Regions from separate parts of the Aeromonas aquatilis genome, predicted to be linked through region 2. Evidence: riboswitches for the same ligand, from Rfam matches in the RefSeq annotation. Region 2 holds a riboswitch; the other holds the start of a gene.
What was found. A riboswitch is a leader RNA that binds a small molecule or an ion and turns the genes downstream of it on or off. The one in region 2 is predicted to bind cyclic di-GMP.
Positions count from the first base shown of each region.

Region 1: linked by a shared signal. The riboswitch ahead of ACW5W8_RS17645 (immunoglobulin-like domain-containing protein) and the one ahead of ACW5W8_RS08735 (glycosyl hydrolase family 18 protein) in region 2 are both predicted to bind cyclic di-GMP.

Region 1 covers NZ_JBSTYP010000049.1:13,814-21,504, forward strand. The annotation lists gene ACW5W8_RS17645 (immunoglobulin-like domain-containing protein) at 20-2,212, opposite strand; cyclic di-GMP riboswitch class I at 2,267-2,352, opposite strand; gene ACW5W8_RS17650 (hypothetical protein) at 2,375-2,608, opposite strand; gene prlC (oligopeptidase A) at 2,777-4,819, shown strand; gene ACW5W8_RS17660 (putative bifunctional diguanylate cyclase/phosphodiesterase) at 5,025-7,574, shown strand; gene ACW5W8_RS17665 (class I SAM-dependent methyltransferase) at 7,629-7,691, shown strand, end outside.
Region 2 covers NZ_JBSTYP010000017.1:54,736-62,426, reverse strand. The annotation lists gene ACW5W8_RS08740 (glycoside hydrolase family 19 protein) at 133-2,058, opposite strand; gene ACW5W8_RS08735 (glycosyl hydrolase family 18 protein) at 2,140-4,761, opposite strand; cyclic di-GMP riboswitch class I at 4,861-4,948, opposite strand; gene ACW5W8_RS08730 (sensor domain-containing diguanylate cyclase) at 5,336-6,499, shown strand; gene ACW5W8_RS08725 (glycosyl hydrolase family 18 protein) at 6,630-7,691, opposite strand, start outside.

The DNA.
Region 1 (7,691 bases), on a different contig from region 2:
CCCGAAAGGGGCCATGGGATTACAGCTTGGTCCAGGCATCGCTCCAGGCGCTGCCGGTACCCGGCGCATAGTGGCTGCTGGAGCCGCCACACCAGCCACTATAAGGCCAGGGTTTGCACTCATAGTTGCCACCGGCATTGCTGACCCGATCACCGGCCTGATAGCCGGTGTTGGGGGCATAGGCCGGGTAGTCGCCATCGCCACCGCCGCTGCTCTCTTCGGTCAGCGCAACTTGGAAGCGCTGCACCACCGGCTGCTGGCCGGCAGCCAGACCGGTGATCACAACGTCGTAGCTGCCATCGGTGACATTGCTTCCCTGCAGTACCAGGGTGCTGGTGCCGTTCACTTGGCTGCTGGTGGTACCGTGGCTGCGGCCGCTCTGCTCCAGAGTCGCGGTGATCTGCACCGGGTTGGCGGTGGTCACGTTGAAACGTATGCTGACCTGACCGTTGACTATGGTGTACTCGCTCGCCATGGCGCTGACAGTGAAGTCGCTGCTGCCGATCACTGGCGGCTTCTCGCCACCATCGCAGTCGCTGTCGCCCTGTACGCGCCAGACGCCCCAGTCACCCGTGGTGCCCGGCTCTTCGTTCTGGGTCCACCAGCCTGCCAGCCAGTTCTTGCCGTTGTGGCTGACGATGTCGCCGCCCACGTAGGTCTTTTTGGCATCCCAGCTGTTTTCACAGACGGCGCCCTGCTCCCTGACGGTCACGTTGCGCTGCTGGGTTACCTGCTGACCGGCGCTGTCGCTCACCTGATAGGTGAGGGTGTAGCGGCCGACCTTGCTGCTATCGACGCTGCCGCTGACCTTAATCTCGCGGGTCAGATCGCCATCTTCTTCATCGTGGGCGTTGACTCCGGCCATCGGATCGAAAGGGGTGCCCAGCTCCAGCGTGGTGTCGGTGACGCCGCTGAATACCGGCTTCATGCTGTAGACCTCGATGGTGCGTACCTGCTCGGTAACGTTGTTGTCGCGATCGCTCACCTTGTAGATGAGGGGGTAGAGTCCGATGCGTTGGGTATCGACATTTCCATCCACCAGGATCTGGTCTGTCAGATCACCATCTTCCTTGTCGCTGGCGCTGACCCCGGCCTGCGGATCAAAGGCGGTGCCCTGCTTGATGCGGGTATCGCTCAGGCCGCTAAACACCGGCTTGCCGTTCTCGTCCGGCGGAGTGATCTCCTGATCGTGGATGAAGGGGCCGTAGCTCTTGATGAAGGATTCGTTGTAGGACTGACCGGCGGCGTTGCGGCCCATGTCCCAGTTGATGGACCAGGTCATCACGCCGCGCAGTGGTTGCCCCTCACTCTTCAGGCGGTTGAAGGCGTTGTAGAGCTTCTGCGGATCCTGCACATAGCCGGTGGCGGCGGCGTCGATGTTGGTCGGAATGCCGAACACCAGCTTGTCATGGGGGATCTTGTAGAAGCCGCGGGTTCCGTTGCTCAGTGAATCCGCCATGTAGTAGATGAACTCTTCTTTCAGGGCATCGTTATTCTGGGCAATCCAGCCGATGCCATCGATGTAGATACCGTCGCCACCCTGGTTGTAGAACTGGGGGTTGATCCAGTCGTAGTACCCTTCCAGATTGCGGATATAGGGGATGTAGGCGCCAGTCTGGGTCAGATAGGGGAACTCCGGCGCCATGGTGATGAGGAAGTTTTTCCCCTGGGCGCGGTAGTGATCCTTGACCAGACGCAGGGCCGCCGGGATCACGGTCTGGTTGTCGGCGGCAGTGATGGCGGCCTGTTCCAGATCGATATCCAGCCCGTCGAAGCCATAGGTCTCCACCAGACGGATGATCTCGTCGGCAAAGGCCTGTTCCTGACCTTTGCGCAGCTCGATGTGTGCATCGGCACCGCCCAGCGCCAGCAGCACGGCACGGCCCTGACGGTTCAGCTCGGCGATCTGCTCGATAAACTGGCTTTCGCTCATGCCGATAGCCGGGTCGAGTTTGAAGGTGGGGATGGGATCGCTGCCATAGACCTTCATGAAGGAGACATCGACCACGTTGTATTGCGGGTTGACCTGATCGAGCTTGACGCAGGGGGCGATACCGCCCTTGTAGCCCGAACCGTCACACCAGTTGTGCCAGTAGCCGACCACAACGCCGGACTGGGGGTTGACCATCGCCTGACCAGCACTGGCGGCATATGCCATGGGGGCGCCCATGCCGAGCAGACAGCCCAGCAGGGATAACTTCAATTTGTTCATCTTGATATCTCCATACAGTACAAACGGAGCGTACAGCTATGGCCGAACGCTCCCGGGGGCAGCCCCGCTGTCATAGGTGTTTTCCCTTAGACCGGTGGCTTTGCGTCGCGCCCTTTCGGGTCACTTTGCCTTTTTCACCCGATTTCTGTGCAGCACAGAGAATCAAGTGACCTGAGTAACAGGCTGCTTATGATACGCACTTAAAAATAAATTAATCAACGTATGTGTATGATTTGTTTTGGTTATTAACTTGTTAATTGGTTGTTTTCCAAGCATGGAAAGGGCCGGTGATAGGCCGCTGTCACCTACTCTTTTGTCGATTGGATTTGGTCTGCTCCCTTGTGGTTCGAGAGTTGAAAAAGCCGCAAAAAGAGCAAAAAAGTACCGATTATTCATGCTGTTGCCGTCCAGTATCTGGCAGAGAGGTGTTTGAGCTCACAAAGAGGGGAAAACAGTGCCGAGAGGTGGATTCCCGCTTGATTATTGCGTGGCTTGGCCACATGTTAGAAAGCCATACAGAGCTGCTAAAGCGGTCTGTTCAAGACCAAACAAGAGGTAACCGGGATGAATAACCCTTTGCTGACAATGGATTCGCTGCCCCCTTTCAGCCAGATCAAGTCGGAGCAGGTTCAGCCTGCCGTGATTCAGGCGATTGTTGACTGCAAGCAGAAGATCAGCGATGTGCTGGCCCAGCGTGATCCCCATACCTGGGACAGCCTGATTGCCCCGCTGGAAGAGGTAAATGACCGTCTGTCACGGATCTGGTCACCGGTCAGCCACCTCAACTCCGTACTCAACAGCGAAGCGCTGCGCGAGGCCCATGACGCCTGCCTGCCGCTGCTCTCTGAATTCCAGACCTATGTCGGTCAGCATGAAGGGCTCTATCAGGCCTATCTGGCCCTCTTCCAGAGCGATGATTTCCCGCTGCTGAGCGGCGCCCAGCGCAAGGAGATCCAGAATACCCTGCGTGACTTCCGCCTCTCCGGCATCGGTCTGCCTGCCGAGGCGCAGCAGCGCTACGGTGAAATTCAGGCCCGCCTCTCCGAGCTGGCCTCCCGTTTCAGCAACAACGTGCTGGATGCCACCCAGGGCTGGCACAAGCTGGTGGTCGATGAAGCCGAACTGGCCGGTCTGCCCGACAGCGTGCGTGCCGCTGCCCGTCAGATGGCTGAACTTAAAGGCAAAGAGGGGTGGCTGTTCACTCTTGATATCCCCTCTTATCTGCCGGTGATGATGTATGCCGACAACCGCGAGCTGCGGGCCGAGATGTACGAAGCCTTTACCACTCGCGCCTCCGATCAGGGCCCCAATGCGGGCAAGTGGGACAACTCCGCCATCATGAGCGAGCTGCTCACCCTGCGCCGCGAACTGGCCCAGCTGCTGGGCTTTGCCAACTATGCCGAGCTCTCCCTGGCCACCAAGATGGCGGACAAGACCGAACAGGTGGTGAGCTTCCTCACCGATCTGGCGGCCAAATCCCTGCCACAAGGCAAGGCCGAGCTGGAGGAGATCCGCGCCTTCGCCGCCGAGCAGCATGGTCAGAGCGAGCTGGCAGCCTGGGATCTCGCCTACTACGCCGAGAAGCTCAAGCAGCACAAGTTCTCCATCTCCGATGAGCAGCTGCGCCCCTACTTCCCCGCCAGCAAGGTGGTGAAGGGGCTGTTCGAAGTGGTGAAGCGGGTGTTCGGCATGAAGGTGCGCGAGCGTCTCGGTATCGACACCTGGCACCCGGACGTGCGCTTCTACGACATCTTCGATGCCGACGAAGAGCTGCGCGGCAGCTTCTACCTCGACCTCTACGCCCGCGAGCACAAGCAGGGCGGGGCCTGGATGGATGTCTGTCTGGGTCGTCGCTACCGTCAGGATGGTTCACTGCAAAAGCCGGTGGCCTACCTGACCTGCAACTTCAACGGCCCGGTGGATGGCAAGCCTGCACTGTTCACCCACAACGAAGTGGTCACCCTGTTCCACGAGTTCGGCCACGGCATTCACCACATGCTGACCCGCATCGACGTGGCCGGTGTCGCCGGTATCAACGGCGTGGCCTGGGATGCGGTGGAGCTGCCGAGCCAGTTCCTCGAGAATTGGTGCTGGGAGTCCGAGGCGCTGGCCTTTATCTCCGGCCATTACGAGACCGGCGAGCCGCTGTCTGCCGATCTGCTGGAGAAGATGCTGACGGCTCGCAACTTCCAGGCGGCGATGCAGATGCTGCGCCAGCTGGAGTTCGCCCTGTTCGACTTCCGTCTCCATCAGGAGTTTGACCCGGCCAATCCTGCGCAGCTTCCGGCGCTGCTGGACGAGGTGCGCAGTCAGGTGGCGGTCATGACCCCGCCTGCGTTTAACCGTTTCCAGCACAGCTTCTCCCATATCTTCGCGGGCGGCTATGCGGCGGGCTACTACAGCTACAAATGGGCGGAAGTGCTCTCTGCCGATGCCTTCTCCCGTTTCGAGGAGGAGGGGATCTTCAACCCGGCGACCGGCCAATCCTTCCTGAAGAATATTCTGGAAAAGGGCGGTTCCAGGGAGCCGATGGAGCTGTTCCGTGCCTTCCGTGGTCGCGAGCCCAAGGTGGATGCCCTGCTCAGACACAGCGGGATTGCCGCCTGAGGCTGAGGGCCCTGGACCGCACTGAGCTTCAAGTAGATACTTTTTTGCGGCATAGTGGGATCAAACCGTGATTTTTACGACAAAAAGGGACCTTTTGGTCCCTTTTTTCAAGGCTTTTTAATATCTTGCTGATTGCATATTTGCACTGCCCACGGCTCTTCAGTAGAGTCGTGTTCTAACCTTCAAGGAGAGAAAGCCACTTGCCATGAGGCGAGCACTCGATTCCGTCTATCAAATCATCTCCAGTCTGGCTCATTCGAGCGGCCAGGGATATTTCGATACCTTTGTGAGTGAAATCGCCGCTGCTGTGATGGCTGATGTCGTCCTGATCGCCAGCAGGGAATCAAATGCTACCTACCTGACGGTTCAGGCTGCCCACCCTTCCTCTCTTGACCCCGACACCCTGACGCTGCCACTGACTGACTCTCCCGATGCCATTACCTGGCAGGAGGGGGAAGCCTGGTTCAGCGATCGTCTGTTGCAGCTGTTCCCCGCGATGCCGCTTGCCGATGCGTGGCAAGCCCAGGCCTACGCCGGGATCGCCCTCAAGGATGCGGATGGCGAGACCATAGGTATCTGCTGCCTGCTCTATCGTCAGCCGCAGGCCAATATGACCAAGGTGATGGGGCTGCTCCGGTTGCTGGGGCCGCTGGCCGGTCGTGAACTGGCGCTGATGCTGCAACGCCAGCTGCCGCAACTCTTGCCTGATACCCCTCATGTGTTGCAGAGCATGCTGTTTCAGGCCCCGGTGGGGATTGGCAAGCTCGATCTCACCGGCAGAATTCTCTGGGCCAACCCGGCCATCGAGAAGATGCTGGGTTATCCCCTCGACGAGCTGCTTCATCGCTCCATCTCCGACATCAATCACCCGGAGGATTGGCAGCGCAGCCTTGAGTGCTACGAAGAGATCCGGCGCGGCGAGCGCAGCAGTTTCACCCGGGAGAAGCGCTACTTCTGCAAGGGGGGCGAGATCCTGTGGGTGCGGGTGACCGTTACTCTGATCCGCGATGAGCAGCAGCAACCGGACTACCTGATGGTGCTGCTGGAGAATATCGATCCCCTCAAGCGCCATGCGGAGCAGCTCAAGCTCTCCCACCGGGTTTACGACAACCTCTCCGAAGCCATTCTGGTGTGTGATGCCGACAGTCGTATCATCTCGGTCAATCCGGCCTTCGAGCAGATCACCGGCTACCGCAGTGAGGAGGTGTGTGGCCAGCGCCCCAGTATCCTCAAGTCCGGCCTGCACGATCAGACCTTCTATGCCGACATGTACCATGCGCTGGAGCGGGTGGGCGTGTGGCGTGGCGAGGTGTGGAACAAACGTAAGAACGGCAAGCTCTATCCGCAGCAGCTGATGATCAGCACCCTACGCGAAGCTGGCAAAATCCAGCAATATATCGCCATTTTCAGCGATATTTCCCAAACCAAGGTGGCCGAACAGAAGATCGCGACCCAGGCCAACTACGACAGCCTCACCAGCCTGCCCAACCGCTGGCTGTTTGGCCGCGGCCTCACCCGCTTCTGCGAGCGGGGCGAGCGCTTCGCGCTCATGGTGCTCGACCTCAACAACTTCAAGGCGGTCAACAACAGCATGGATCACCATGCTGGCGATGCCCTGCTGCGGGAGGTTTCGGATCGACTGGTGAGCCGGGTGCGCACCGAAGATCTGGTGGCCCGCATCGGTGGCGACGAGTTCGCGTTTCTGGTGCCCGGCATCGTCACCCGCCGCCAGGCCGAGGTGTTTGCCAAGCAGGTGATCGGCAGCTTTGCCCGCCCCTTTATGCTGGCCAACCAGCATCTCTATGTGACCGCGACCATCGGCATGACTCTCTGTCCGGTCGACGGCAGCGAGAGCGACGAGTTGCTGCGCAATGCCGAACAGGCGCTGTTTGCGGCCAAGCGGCAGGGACGGTTGCTCGGTGCTTACTGCTCATCCATGCGGGAAGAGGTGCGCCAGCGCCACCAGATGCAGCAGGATCTGGCCGAAGCGATCAAGCTGGAGCAGCTGACCATGGCCTACCAGCCCATCTGGGACAACCGTAGCGGACGGGTCGCCAAGCTGGAGGCGCTGGTGCGCTGGTATCACCCCCAATGGGGACAGGTCTCCCCTGCCGAGTTTATTCCACTGGCGGAAGAGGCGGGGTTGATTCAGGGGCTGGGGGCGCTGGTATTGTGGCAGTCGTGCCGGGATCTGGCACGGTTGCAGCAGTCCGGTTTCCCTGATCTGCAGATGTCGATCAACCGCTCCACCATGGAGTTTCAGACCATTGACCCAGAGGCGAGCGAGTGGCTCAAGGTGATCCAGCACTTCGGGCTCGATCCTGCCGACATCGTCATCGAAATCACCGAATCTCTGCTGATGGAGAGCAGCGATCAGCACTGGGTGCGGATCGATGCCCTTCGCGAGGCTGGTTGCAAGCTGGCCATCGACGATTTTGGTACCGGCTACTCGGCCCTCAACTATTTGCGTACTTTCCCGGTCGATCTGGTCAAGATCGACCGCTCCTTCGTGCGCCATATCCCCTTCAACGAGCAGGATCGGATGCTGCTCGACGGCATCATCAACATAGTGCATAACCTCGGCATGCAGGTGGTGATCGAGGGGGTAGAGACCCGCGAGCAGCTCAACTTCCTCTGCCAGAAGGGATGTGCCTTCACTCAGGGCTATCTGCTCAGTCGCCCGCTGACCTATGACGATCTCATCGATTACCTCGCCCTCAACCGTCAGGGGATGAACCTCACTGTCGTGAGCTGATCCACCGCTTCTGTTATCATGAGCGCTTCTGTACGTGCCATGAGTCTGCCTCCTATGCCCCATATTCAGGTTTTCAGTGAAGTCCCCGCCCGTGATGGCGAGCTCGACGCCCTGCGT
Region 2 (7,691 bases):
CACATCCTATCGCGGCACCGTCCTGGTGCTGTCCTGTCCCGGCCAGAGCGATACCTCGGCCAAACCTGAACTCCACCAAATAACAATGGGGCCCGCAGGCCCCATCTTTTATTGCATCGGCTCATTGCCGGATCACAGCTTGATCCAGGCATCGCTCCATGCGGTTCCCTTGCCGGGCTCATAGGCCCAAGCTGCACCGGAACACCAGCCGGTGAAGGGATGCGGTTTGCACTCGTAGCTGGCGCCGCCATTGCTGACCCGCTCTCCCGCTTTATAGGGAGTACCTGCCTTGTATGCTGGGTAGTCGCCATCCGGCGGCGTCACGCCCCCCTCTTCCCCTTTCACCAGCAGCACATGGCTAGCACTGCGGCTCAGGTTTCCTGCATCGGTCACGGTCAGCTTGATATCGAGCTTGGTATCGCTGGCCGGCTTGGGCAGGGTCAACTCCAGCGTGACCTGATCCAGCGCCGGGGCGGAGGCACCGGCCGGGATAGTCCAGGCATACGTGAGCGGCTTGCCTTCCGGATCGCTGGAGTGCTGGCCGGAGAGGGTAACCTTGCTGCCACCTTCGGCCTGCGCCGGGCCGGTGATATTGGCCACCGGCGGCAGGTTGGTACCGCCACCATTGTCTTCAATCACCAGCTCGGGATAGAAGTGCTGAACGCAGCGGCTGTAATCCCCCTCTTTGAAGGCGCTGAAGCGGGTCTGGTAACCCACCAGCTTACACGCATAGCTCTTGCCACCGTTGGGGTTCTCGGCCACATAGCTCCAGTCCTGTTCCCAATAGATAGGCAGCGCACCGGATCCCTGATTATCAAAATACTTCATGCCTTTACAGCCGAGCACTTCATCGGCAGGCACCGGCACAGCCAGGTAGTTGGCAAACTCGCGGTAGTAGTTGATGCGGTTCTGGGACTGCGCGTGTTCGGCACTGCCGCCACACTCCACCCCGCCGTTGATGATCTGGGTTGTGACCCCGAAGCCCGGCACCAGACCATTTTGCTTGTCGTGCTCGTTCGGCTGCCAGGTGCCGTCGATGACATGCAGCATGGAGGGCTTTGGCGGCTGCGGATAGGTGTAGAAGAACACCGCGCTGGCGAGGTTGAGCCAGCTGTCGGCCACCAGCTCCGGCTTGTCAAGCAGGGTACGCACCGTGCCGAACATCGCCTCGGAGAAGGGGCCGTAGTTGTAGTTGTAGGAGAGCTGCTTGGCGCCACGGCCGAAATAGCTCTTGAACTCGCCATTGTCGAAGGTGCCGCATGGCCACTGCTGGCCCTGCCAGACATCCGGGCTGCACTCGGCGTTGTAACCGCCACGCATCGCTTCGGTCCAACCCATTTCACGGACATAGACCAGCGCCTGACGCCACTCGGCCTCCGGACGCCAGCTCTCGTGGCCGCCGGTCTCCTGGGCGAAGTGGGCAAACATGGTCGCCAGGGTCTTGCGGCAGATGGCTTCGGCATCGCGACCATCGCTGTAGTTGCTGCACAGAGCTGGGAACTTGGCCGCCGCCTGCAGCAGGCCACGATAGGTGTACTCGGGGGCGCGCAGCGGGAACAGGTAGTTGAACTGGCTCTCGCTCAGCAGGCTTTCGACCAACTTGACGTTATCCGGGTTGTCTGCACGGCCCGGTTGCACCGCTTCCACGACCAGATTGTCGCGGGTAGCGATGGAGGCCTTAACAGATTCCATCGCCGGGAAGTCGGTCAGCGCTTTTTCTTTGGCATCCAGCTCGGCCTGACTCATATAGACAGGGGTGGTGCCATTATCCGGCGGGGTCGGGGTTGGTGGAGTGGGCTTGTCATCGCCGTCGCCATTGTCCGGCGGGGTCACTTCCCCTTCACCAATCAGCTTCCACGGGGTATCCCACTCGTTGGCGACTGCCATGCCGGGCGTTTGCCCCGGGTTAACCCACCACTTGGCCTCGAAAACCTGGCCGTTGTAATTGACCTGGCTGCCGCCCGGATAGGATTTGTTGATGTCGTATGCCTCGGCCGCCCACAGGTGGCCGCTCAGCATCAGGCTGGCCAGCAGCAGGGTAATGCGATTTTTTTTCATTATTGTTGCTCTCTGACTAAGGTGTTCAGCAGGAAAAGGCGGGGTCTCATCAGACCCCGCCGCCATCATAGTGAGTGTTGCTTAACGGCAGCTTGCCGCCCCGACATCCTGCCAGACGTCGTGTTTGCCCGGCTCATTGCCCTGAGTCCACCACTTGGCCTTCCACTGACGACCGTTGTGGTTGGTCAGCGCCCCGCCCTGGTAAGCAACGGCAGCATTCCAGCCCAGTTCAACCTGGCTCTCCAGCGCCCACTGATCGGCTGTGCGGCTCGGCTCATTGCCCTGAGTCCAGTACTTGGCACGCCATACCAACTGGTTGTGGCTCACCTTGTCACCGCCGTTGTAGACCTTGCTGGCCTGCCATGCGGGGACGTTAGCGGCATCCGGATCGGTAGTGACGCAACTGTCACCACCTTCGCCCCCTTCATTGATCGGGGTAACGGTGAGACGGGTTGCCGCGCTGGCGTCGAGGGAACCATCAGAGACGGTCACCGAGAGGTCATAACCGGTTTCGACATCCACTGCCGGACCGGTGACCACCAGGGTATCGCTGTTCTGACCGGTGGCAGTGATGCCGGCAGGCACTTGCCATTGATAGATCAGCTCGTCGTCGTTAGGGTCGGATGCCTTGGCGGTGATGGTCACCTGCTTGCCCTCTTCCACCTTGACACTGGCGGGCAGAGTGACCACCGGAGGCAGGTTGGGTTGCGGCGCCTTGTTGGTCACCACCACCTGATCCTTGGCGCTCAGTTGATGGTCATCGGTCACCGTCAGCTCGAACACCAGATTGATGTCGGCGGACACTGCATCGAGTACAACCCGGGCCTTGGCCTGAGTGGCATCAAGCAGAGCGGCCTGCGGGCCGGAGACCTGCTTCCAGCTGTAGGTCAGGGAGCCTTTTTCCGGATCGTGGGAGGCTGATCCATCCAGCGTCTGAGTAGCCGGGCCGGTCACCGCCACATCGCTGCCCGCATTGGCAACCGGCGGCTTGTTGGCTGGTGGGGTAACCCCTTCACCGTGGCCGAGACCTTCATGCATGGCGTTAAGGATGTCGCCATTGTCGGCATCGATCTCCCAGGAGAAGAGCCCGCCCAGCTTGTTGGCCAGCACATATTGGCCTTTCGCCTTGACCGAGCGCTCATCGTCATAGGTGATCAGCTCACCGGTGGAGGGCTTGAACAGGGTGGCCGCTTCGGCGGTCTCGTCGTAGTTGTACTCCCAGCCTGCGCCCATATGGCTGTTGACGATGTGGCGATAGTCCAGCACGCCATCTTCCCAGGTGCCCTTGATCTTGCCGGTGGCGGTGCCGGTGAAGGGATCATTGCCCTGATATCCGCTCACCCCTTTCCAGCCGCGACCGTAGGCGGCGGCACCGATCACCAGCTTCTCGGAATCGACCCCCTGCGCTAGCAGCTGCTGTACCGCGGCATCAGTGTTGTAGCGCTTGTTGGCCGAGCCGTTGGTAGCCTGATAGAGGTTGGCCTGATGACCCAGGGAGGTATTGCTCCAGGCACCGTTGTAGTCGTAGCTCATCACGAAGATGTGATCCATGTACTGCTGGGCAGCCTTGTAATCCACATCCTCAATCTTGTCGTAACCCGCCCCGATGGCTGACGTGAGCTGATAGGTGCGACCGGTCTCGGCCTCCAGCTCGTCGAGCATGGCGCGCAGATCCTTCATGATCAGCACATAGGTTTCACCATCTTTGGTCTTGTCCCCCAGATTGGGGTTGGCACCGTCGCCGCCCGGGTATTCATAGTCGATATCGACGCCGTCGAAGAATTTCCAGGTCTGCAGGAACTCTTTGACCGAGGCGACGAACACGTCACGCTTGGCCTTGTCATCCATGAAGAAGAAGGGATCGGAGAGGGTCCAGCCCCCGATGGAGGGGAGGATCTTGAGATCAGGCTGGGCCTGCTTGAGCGCCATCAGGGCACCGAAGTTGCCCTTGTAGGGTTCATCGTGAGCGGTCAGACCGCTTTGTGGCATCTGGACCGCAGCCCAGGGATCATGGATCGCCACCTTGAAATCGGCGCGACCGGCACAGGCCCGTTGCAGCGCCTGGAAGCTGTTGCCGTTCTCGATCTCCTTGAGGCTGTCATTGAGCCCATCCCCGCCACAGATCGGGGTGAAGCCATAGAGGATATGGGTCAGGTTCTGCGCCGGCAGCTTGTCTACAGTGAACTTGCGACCATAGACACCCCACTCCACATAGTAAGTCCCCACCACCTTGCCTGACTTGTTGGCGTAAGGCTTGTGGTTCTCCTGTAACGGCGCATTGAGCGGCTTGAGGTGGCTGCCGTCGGTATCGGCGACCACGATCTCCTTGGCATCAGACAGGGTACAACCATCGCCGTTGCACAGCGCGACCTGCATCTGATAGCGGCCCCCCTTGTGCACCTTGAAGGTGGCGGTGCCAGCGGCGGAAGAGGGACCGGACCAGACTTCCTTGCCATCCAGCAGCACCTTGGCACTCTGGCCGATATCGCCGTTCCAGAGATTCCAAGTGACGGTCACATCGGCGCCATCCTTCACTTTGACCAGCTCGTTATAAGCAGTCGCGGACTGGCTGACTTCGACGATGGCAAACTTGGTGGGGCCCCAACCGATGGCGGGTTTGCCGGGAGCCGCCGCATAAGCGGCGGAGGAGGCGAGCAGGGTACCGACCATCATGGCCAGCAGTGCGGGTTTTGGACTTAGCATATTGCTTTCCTTTTCGTTATTGGAAAAACGAAAGGGCAACGCAACACGACAGGTAACACAAAAACGGCCCCCCCTTGGCAAAGGCAGCCTGCATTCTACTGTGGTGGCCCCGCTATCCTAGGTCGTCTTGACCCTTAGACCGGAAGCTTTGCGTCCCGACTTTTCAATCGGTTTGCCCTTGTCACAACATTATTTCTGGCGATAAATAATCGCCGATTGACTGTAGGGTAATTCTGATAAGTAAGCAAATCGGACCATTGCCAGCCCACCAGTTACCAACCCCGACAATTACCCACTTTCAAGAAATTAATGTTTAAAAAACAGCCGGATATACAGACCTAATCTCATCACCTCCAACCAGATACCTCACACCATTTTTTTGATCTACATCACACCAAATTGAGAAAAATCAATGAGTAAGAACAATATCCGACAAAAGACCCATCTGTATCGTAACTAATGAATTTATAATCGCCGTTTTGCATGGCCAGCAGGTATCTTCATGCCCAGCGAATTGCCTTCACGCACCCGGTTATCCAGATACGACAAATTTGTTCGTTTGACGATTTATGCATTGCCACTGGCCGGAATGATCTGGCTTATCAACAGCCTCAATGGCTGGCAAAGGGCACCGCTTGCCAGCACCTTGCTAGTCCAGAGCTACCTTATCTGCACCTTCTGGCTCTATCGCCACTACCGCTACCATCTGCACCGCCAGTGGCAGCATCTGAGTGAGGCGCTCAAGATCAACGAAACCACCGCCGAACTGGCCCGCAACTCGGCGCAATACCAGACCGAAGAGGCCTTTCTGGAGGATCTGCTCAGACGAGCCGTGATGTTGATCCCGGGAGCCGAGATGGGCTGCCTGATCAAGCTGCTGCCGGGCACAGGTATGTTGAGATATGAAGCGGCCATCGGCATGGATCTGGTGAAACTGCGGCGGATCAATCTGCCGCTGGAGCACACCTTTCAGTACAAGCTGACTCAGGGGCGCTGCAACAAAACACTGCTGATCAACGACCTGTCGAAGATAAATGCCACCATGCCCCTGTCCGAACAGGACAGAGAGTTGCTGGTCAACTGCACCGACCTGCCCATCCAGGCCACGCTGGCGACCCCGATCCATATCGATGGCCAGCTCTACGGCATGATCAATATGGACAGCAGCAAACGTAATGCCTTTACCCGCTACGACAGCCACCTGATGGCGATCCTGGCGCGGGATATTCGCCACGCCATCACCATCTATCAGCAGTCCCGCCGCATCTATCAGCTGGCCAATACCGACCAGCTGACCGGGCTCGCCAATCGCCAGCAATTCGAACTCGCTCTGCAGGGGCAGCCGGAAGGCACCCTGCTGCTGATCGACATGGATAATCTCAAACAGCTCAATGACAGCAGTGGCCATTTGGCGGGTGATCAGGCCCTGCGCCTTATCGCAGACGGCATACGCCAGCACTTCGATCAGGGGGTGATTGCCGCCCGCTTCGGCGGGGATGAGTTTGTGCTGCTCACCACTCTGACACCGACCGAGCTGCAACAGGCGATGGCCAGGCTGACCACCATGCTGGCCAGCGCCTCCCCCACTATCTCGTGCAGTATGGGGATGGCCCCCTATCGCGGCGACTTTGCCGCCGCGTTTGCCAGAGCCGATGCCGACATGTACCAACACAAGCGGCACCACAAAGAGCTGCGGGCGGCACAGATGCCAGCTATCGGGGAGAGCATTAATCACTAGCCCGGAAGGGCTGCTTTGCAGACACAAAAGAGAAGCTGGGTGGGGAAACCGATTGGCAGACCCGCCAGAATGTGGCGAAGCGGGGAGAAAAAACGGGGCATGACTGGCATGCCCCGCGACCATTCAACGCTTATTTACAACTGGCTGCCCCCACATCCTGCCAGACCGCTGCCTTGCCAGGCTCATCACCCTTGGTCCAGTACTGGGCTTTCCACTGACGGCCATTATAGGTAGTGAGCTCGCCGCCGTTGTAGGCGACATTGGCATCCCACCCCAGTTGCACCTTGCTCACCAGTAACCACTGGCCCGCGGAACGACTTGGCTCGTTGCCCTGAGTCCAGTAATTGGCCTGCCATACCAGCTGGTTGTGGCTCACCTTGTCGCCGCCGTTGTAAACCTTGCTGGCCTGCCAGGCAGGCCAGTTGGCCGCATCCGGATCAGTCGCCGTGCAACCACCGCCACTGCTGGCCGGTTTAACCGTCAGACGGGTTGCCGCACTGGCATCCAGCCCACCGTCGGAGACAGTGACGCTCAGGTCATAGCCGGTGTCGATGGTGACGTTCGGGCCAGTCACCACCAGGGTGGCGCTGTTCTGACCCGTTGCGGTGATGCCTGCCGGCACGCTCCACTGATAAGTCAACGGATCACCGTTCGGATCGGAGGCGGTCGCCTTGATGGTCACCTGCTTGCCCGCCTCCACAGAGGCCGTGGCAGGTACACTCACCACCGGCGCCTGATTGGCCTGCGGCGCCTTGTTGGTGACCACCACCTGATCCTTGGCACTCAACTGCTGGTCATCAGTCACCGTCAGCTCGAACACCAGATTGATATCGGCGGTCACTGCATCCAGCACCACGCGGGCTTTGGCCTGAGTGGCATCAAGCAAGCCAACCTGCGGCCCGGAGATCTGCTTCCAGCTATAACTGAGAGCGCTATTTTCCGGGTCGTGGGACGCGGAGCCGTCCAGCGTCACCTCGGTCGGGCCGGTCACCTTGAGGTCACTGCCGGCATTGGCCAATGGCGGCTTGTTGGCTGGTGGAGTCGTCCCCTCGCCGTGGCCCAGCCCTTCATGCATGGCATTGAGGATGTCGCCGTTGTCGGCATCGATCTCCCATGAAAAGAGGCCACCGAGCTTGTTGGCCAGCACATACTGCCCCTTGGCCTTGACCGAGCGCTCGTTGTCATAGGTGAT